Regions from separate parts of the Actinopolymorpha cephalotaxi genome, predicted to be linked through region 1. Evidence: riboswitches for the same ligand, from Rfam matches in the RefSeq annotation. Region 1 holds a riboswitch; the other holds the start of a gene.
What was found. A riboswitch is a leader RNA that binds a small molecule or an ion and turns the genes downstream of it on or off. The one in region 1 is predicted to bind cobalamin.
Positions count from the first base shown of each region.

Region 2: linked by a shared signal. The riboswitch ahead of metE (5-methyltetrahydropteroyltriglutamate--homocysteine S-methyltransferase) and the one ahead of cobT (nicotinate-nucleotide--dimethylbenzimidazole phosphoribosyltransferase) in region 1 are both predicted to bind cobalamin.

Region 1 covers NZ_JACBZA010000001.1:4,146,460-4,149,856, forward strand. The annotation lists gene FHR37_RS18300 (pyridoxal phosphate-dependent aminotransferase) at 1-242, opposite strand, end outside; gene FHR37_RS18305 (aldo/keto reductase) at 255-1,136, opposite strand; cobalamin riboswitch at 1,202-1,384, shown strand; gene cobT (nicotinate-nucleotide--dimethylbenzimidazole phosphoribosyltransferase) at 1,507-3,153, shown strand; gene FHR37_RS18315 (adenosylcobinamide-GDP ribazoletransferase) at 3,150-3,397, shown strand, end outside.
Region 2 covers NZ_JACBZA010000001.1:3,880,140-3,883,536, reverse strand. The annotation lists gene metE (5-methyltetrahydropteroyltriglutamate--homocysteine S-methyltransferase) at 1-1,200, opposite strand, end outside; cobalamin riboswitch at 1,326-1,561, opposite strand; gene dgoD (galactonate dehydratase) at 1,746-2,891, shown strand; gene FHR37_RS17100 (hypothetical protein) at 2,912-3,277, opposite strand; gene FHR37_RS17095 (hypothetical protein) at 3,267-3,397, opposite strand, start outside.

The DNA of each region.
Region 1 (3,397 bases):
GCCGTCGTCGGCAGGCACCGCCGTCGCCAGTAGCCCGCCGCGGCCTCGCGCAGCGCGGGAAGTCCGGCGACGGGTCCGTAGCTCCCCGACGATCCGGCCGCCGCGGCCGCGGTCAGCGCCGCCACCAGGTCCGGGTGCACCGGGAGTCCGGCCTCACCGAACCCGAGGGGCAGGACGGGCCGCCCGGCCGCCAGCCGTTCGGAGGTGAGCTGGTTGATGGCCAAGGTCGCCGAGACTGCCATGGCGTCACTTCATCACACGTACCGCTCGTGCAGCGCGGTCAGGTCGATCCGTCCGGCGAGGTCGTCGGCGACGGCGAGGTTGGCGCGTACGACGTCCGGGTCCCGCATCCCCACCAGCGCCACGTCGACGTGCGGGTTCGACAGCACGAACTGCACCAGCGCGCTCGAGTAGTCGAAGGTGCCGGCGGGGTTCACCATCGCCACCCAGCGCTGGAACGTCCCGGAGGTGGTGGTGCGCATCGTCACCGTGCCGAGTCCGTTCCGGCGGGCCTCGAGCAGGCTGCCGAACGGCCGGGTGGGGTCGTACGGGTGCTGGAAGAGGAGGTTGTAGCAGACCTGCACGGTGTCGAACCGGCCGCTGCGGATCAGCCGGTAGACCGAGTCGTTGTTGTCCTCGGTGGTGAAGCCGACATGCCTGGTCAAGCCCTCAGACTTGACGGAATGTAACTGTTCGATTACGCCGCCGGGTGCGAGGATGGCGTCGGTCTGCTCGGTGGTGAACGAGTCGCCGTGGATCTGCAGCAGGTCGACATGGTCCCGGCCGAGGCGTTCCAGGCTGGCCTCCAGCGACGCCCGCACGTGCGTGGCATCCGTACTGTCCATGCTGAACGGCACCTTGGTGGCCACGAACAACGGGCAGCCGCCGCTGGAGTCCACCCCGCGGAGGGCTTCGCCGAGCACCCGCTCGCTCGCGCCGCCGCCGTAGCCGGGTGCGGTGTCGTAGTAGTTGATGCCGCCGTCCAGCGCCACCTCGATCGCCGCGAACATCGCCGACCGGTCGCCCGCGTCGTCGGGGTCGAACCGTCCGAGGTAGTTCGTCAGGCCGAGGGTCGCGCCGCCGAACCCGATCCGGGAGACCCTCGCTCCGGTCCCGCCGAGAGTGGTGTACTCCATCGCCGCCTCCGTTTCCCCCGCCGACCGTCCGTCCGTCCGGCCGACAGGTCGCATCGGCCCGTTCGTGATCATGTGCCATTCTGGTCGCCGACGACAGGGAGGAACCCGGTGCGAATCCGGGGCGGTCCCGCCACTGTCACCAGGAAGCGACCTCTCCACGCAGAGGCCACTGCCGCGCGAGCGGTGGGAAGGCCGGAGCGGAAGCCACGATCTGGGAGCCAGGACACTCCGTTCGTCGGTACGACCATCCAGGGCGCGGACTCCTGTGGAGGGACTACTCGTGGCTGCCGTGAACTCTGCCGGCCCGTCGAACTCCGACGGCTCGATCGGCCCAGTCGGACCAGTCGGCCCAGTCGGCTCTTCCGGCTCGGTGCTGGACCGTACGCTGCGCGCCGTCCGTCCACCGGACGCCGGCGCGGTGGCCCGGGCCCGCGCCCGGCACGACGCGCTGGCGAAGCCGCGCGGCGCACTCGGTGTCGTGGAGGACCTCGGCGCACAACTAGCCGGGCTGGCCGGAACCTGCCCGCCGCCGGTACCCGAGCCCGCCGGCCTCGCCGTCTTCGCCGGTGACCACGGCGTCCACCGGCAGGGCGTCTCGCCGTGGCCGCAGGAGATCACCGCCGCGATGGTGTCGACGTTCCTGTCCGGCGGCGCGGTCGTCAACGCGCTCGCCCGGCAGGCCGGAGCGCGCGTGCGGGTCGTCGACGTCGGGGTGGCGGCCGACCTCCCGCCGGCGCCGGGCCTGCTGGACCGCAAGGTACGCGCGGGCACCGACGACCTCAGCGAGCGGCCGGCCATGAGCCGGACCGAGGCTGTCGCGGCGGTCGAGGTCGGCATCGACGTCGCCGCCGACCTGGTGGCGCAGGGGTGCCGCTGTCTGCTGACCGGCGACATGGGCATCGCGAACACCACTCCCGCGGCGGCCCTGGTCGCGGCGTTCACCGGGGGTACGCCGGAGCTGGTGACCGGCCGCGGTACCGGGATCGACGACGCCACCTGGGCGACCAAGGTCGCGGTCGTCGGCCGGGCCCTCGACCTGCACCGCCCCGACCCGGCCGACCCGCTGGGCGTCCTCGCCGCACTCGGTGGCCTCGAACACGCCGCGACCGTCGGCTTCCTGCTGGGCGCGGCCGCCGCCCGGGTGCCGGTGGTACTGGACGGCATCGCCGCGGGGGCCGCCGCGCTGGTGGCCCGGGCGCTCGCGCCGGACGCGGTGGGCGCGTTCGTCGCCGGTCACGTGTCCGCCGAACCAGCCGCACGGCTGGCGCTGGCAGAGCTCGGGCTGCGGCCCGTCCTCGACCTGGACCTGCGGCTCGGCGAAGGGTCCGGCGCGGTGCTGGCGCTGCCCGTCGTCCGGGCCGCGGCGGTCGTCCTGAGCGAGGTCGCCACCCTGGACGAGGTGGCCGCGGGCGGAGCGGACGCTCGGAGCGCCCGGCGACCGCGGCGGATCCTGGTGCTGGGCGGAGCGCGCTCGGGCAAGTCCACGACCGCCGAACGGCTGGCCGGGGCGGGCGGGCCGGTCACCTACCTCGCCACCGGCCCGCGGCCCACCGCCGGCGACCCGGAGTGGGCCGAGCGCGTACGCACCCACCGCGAACGCCGGCCGCCGGACTGGACCACGGTCGAGACCTCCGACCTGGTGGCGCACCTGAAGGCCGACGACCCGGAGCGTACGGAACCGTTGCTGATCGACTGCCTGTCCACCTGGCTGACCGGCGTGATGGACGCGGCGGGCTGCTTCGGCACCGAGCACCACTCCCCCGGCGGCCCGCCCGGCGACGAGGTGCGGGACCCGGCCGCCGTGCTGGCGGCGGAGGTGGACGCGCTGGTCGCGGCCTGGGGATCGACAACCCGTACGGTCGTCGCGGTCAGCAACGAGGTCGGCGGCGGGGTCGTGCCCGCCACCTCCTCCGGCCGGCTCTTCCGCGACGAGCTCGGTGTGCTGAACGCCCGGATCGCCGCCGCGTCCGACGAGGTGTGGCTCCTCACCGCCGGCATCCCCCAGCGGCTGCGGTGAGGAGCGCGGACAGCGCCGCGCCGGGCGAGGGTGCGGGCGGCCATGCGTTCGCGGGGGCGGGCGGAGGTGCTCGTGAGGGCGCGGCGAGAGGACGCGGCCTGGTGCTGGCGGTGACGATGTTCACCGCCGTGCCCGTGCCGGGCAGGTGGACCGGAACGCCGGTGGACCGCGGCACCGCTGGGCGGGCGGTGTGCTGGCTGCCGTTCGTCGGCGCCCTCCTCGGCGCACTCGCCGGACTCCCACT
Region 2 (3,397 bases), 270 kb from region 1:
GGCGAGCCGGGCCCGGACCCGGCCGTCCACCGTGTCCGTGGCAGTGGCGATTGCCGCCGACGACTCGGCGAGTTCGCGTTCGACCCCGTGGTGTCCCTCGCGCAGGGCACGTCCGAGCAGGACCACCTCGTCGACCTTCTGCCGGGCGAAGGCGAGCCGGTCCCGCAGCCTGTCGGGGAGGTCGTCTTCCAGAGTGAGGTCGAGCGGAACGTGCAGCAACGAAGAGGAGGTGCCGACCACCAGGTCACCGACGGAGCCGAGCAGGGACGCCGCGACCGACATGGCGCGGGACAGGTCGGTACGCCAGATGTTCCGGCCGTCGACCAGCCCGGCCACCAGGGTGCGGTCACCGAGCCCGGCCGCGGCGATCCGGTCCGCGTCGGCCGCACCGGCCACGAGGTCGAGGGCGAGGCCGTCCACCCGGGTGCGAGCCAGGACGGGCAGGGCCGGGCCGATCGGGCCGAAGTACGTCGCCACCAGCAGCTTCGGCCGGTGTGCGGTCGATCCCAGCCGTTCGTACGCAGTCCTCAGTGCGGACAGCTCGGCTGCGTTGCGGTCGGCGGCGAGCACCGGCTCGTCCAGCTGGACCCATTCCACGCCGGCGTCGGCCAGCGCGTCCAGCAGTCCGACGTAGGCGTCCAGCAGGGGTTCGAGCAGGTCCAGCGGGCGGAAGTCCTTCGGCGCGTCGGCCGCGGGCTTCGCCAGCAGGAGAAAGCTCAGCGGGCCGAGCAGGACGGGCCGGGTGGTGACACCCAGCGCGGCCGCCTCGTGGTACTCCGCCACCGGCCGGGACCGCGCCCCGGCGGTGCGGAACGTGGTGTCCGGCCCGAGTTCGGGGACGAGGTAGTGGTAGTTGGTGTCGAACCACTTCGTCATCTCCAGCGGCGGTACGCCCTCGGCGCCGCGGGCCATCGCGAAGTACCGGTCCAGGCCCTGCAGCCCGGCGAACCGGCGGGGGACGGCGCCGAACAGTTCGGCGTGGTCGAGGACGTGGTCGTAGAGCGAGAACGTGTGCGACGGGACGAGATCGACGCCGGCGACGCGCAGGGTCTCCCACGTGTCGCGGCGCAGCGCGGCGGCGGCCTGGTCCAGCGCCGCGGCGTCGATCCGGCCGGCCCAGTAGTCCTCGGTGGCTCGCTTCAGCTCACGGCGTGCCCCGATCCGGGGGTAGCCGAGGACGGTCGTACGCACGGTTTCCATGGAGTCCTTCCCTCGGGAACTCGGACGGCCCGGGGCGGACGAGGTGAGGACAGGTCGAACGACTGGCGCCATGACGCCGGTCGTCCGATCGCCTTCCCTCGAGGCCACGGACCACCGTGGGCCGGGTGGCCCACGCACGGATGGCAGGTCTTCGGACTCGTGGGCGTACCGGCAGGGTCGTCGCCTACCGGTGGTTCCTACTGGCCGTCGCTTCCCAGGTGGCTGATGATGCCGCCCAGTGCGATCTCACGGCGTTCGTTCCCACTCACCGCTGCGGGGCAGTCCCGGACTCGCACCGGGTTCCCTCTTGCCTCACCGGACCGAGCGAGCAGACCGGTGAACCAACCGCACCGCCGACCTTAGCCCCCCGGGATCGGGTGGGCCGGGCACCCCGCCGGTGGGCCGGGTCCGGTCGCGGGGGGCCGGGCATGGCCTACCGCGGTGGTGTCTCCGGTAGCGTCGTCGCCGATGTGCGCGATGCCGACGCCGGTACCTGTGCGGGCCGTCGTCGGTCGCGTCGACGAATGCGTGGAAGGAGTCCGCGGGTGAAGATCACCGGCCTGACGACCTATCTCGTGGCGCCCCGGTGGTGCTTCCTGCGAATCGACACCGACGAGGGTGTGACGGGCTGGGGCGAGCCGATCGTCGAGGGCCGCGCGCACACCGTCGCGGCGGCGGTGGACGAGGCGGCCGACTACCTCGTCGGCCAGGACCCGCTGCGCATCGAGGAGCACTGGCAGGTGCTCAGCAAGGGCAACTTCTATCGCGGCGGCCCGGTGCTTTCCAGCGCGGTCGCCGGGATCGACCAGGCCCTGTGGGACATCGCCGGCAAGGTGTACGGCGTGCCGGTCTACCAGCTTCTGGGCGGCCACGTGCGCGACCGGATGCGGGTCTACGGCTGGATCGGCGGTGACCGCCCGGACGTGGTGGCCGACGCCGCGAAGAACATGCAGAACCAGGGCTTCACCGCGATCAAGATGAACGGTGGCGGGGAGATGCGCCGGGTGGACACCGCCGCGCAGTGTCTCGCCCTGGTCGACCGGGTGGCGGCGATCCGGGAGGCGTGCGGGCCGGAGTTCGACATCGCCATCGACTTCCACGGCCGGTTCACGATGGCCATGGCCCGGCGGACCCTGCCGCTGCTCGAGCCCTATCTGCCGTTCTTCGTCGAGGAGCCGCTGGTCCCGGAGCTGACCGACCAGATCGGCCAGATCTGTTCGTCCACGTCGATCCCGATCGCCACCGGGGAGAGGTTGTACTCCCGCTGGGACTTCAAGGACGTGCTGTCCGCGGGCATCGCGATCGCGCAGCCGGACCTCTCCCACGCGGGTGGGATTTCGGAGGTACGCAGGATCGCCGCGCAGGCAGAGGTGTACGACGTGGCCCTTGCGCCGCACTGTCCGCTCGGGCCGATCGCCCTGGCGGCCTCGCTCCAGGTCGACTTCGCCAGCCCCAACGCGCTGATCCAGGAGCAGAGCCTCGGCATCCACTACAACGAGGGCTCGGACCTGCTTGACTACCTCGTGGACACGTCGGTGTTCGGGTTCGCCGACGGCTACGTCACCCGGCCGACCAAGCCTGGGCTCGGCATCGAGGTGGACGAGAAGGAGGTCGCGCGGGCCGCGGAGGTGGGTCACCGGTGGCGTACGCCGACCTTCCGCCGCGACGACGGCTCGCTCGCCGAGTGGTGAGCCGGCCGCGTTCCACGACCTCATGAGGCCTCCTCGAGGTCGTCGTTCTCGGTGAGCGACGCCAGACAGGCCTCTCCGGCGGCGGCCTGTGCCCCTCGCTCGTCGTCGGACAGCTGGGTGTACCAGTCGAGGAAGCCGCGCACGTGGGTGGTGAACTCCTCCGTGTAGGCGGAGGAGGCAGCGGCCTCGGCCAGGCCCATCCGCCCGTGGCGTACGTCCTCGGCGAAGTCGCGCAGCACGGGACGGCTCCGGTCACCGGCGAGGATGTCGAGTGACCGACGGAGGAGACGCTCACGGCCGGGATCGTCGGCGAGCCGCCGAAGCTCTGCGAACTCCTTCTCGTAATACGACTCCGACGGCGGGCCCGGGTGCTCCTCAGAACCCATGGCCATGTGTATTCCAGTCACCAGTCGGGGGAGCCGTGGATAGCCCCGGACTCGCCGGTGGCTGCGGAAGGTGTTCTGCGACAAAGCGCAGTTCGGCGACGACACCACCAACCCCGAAGA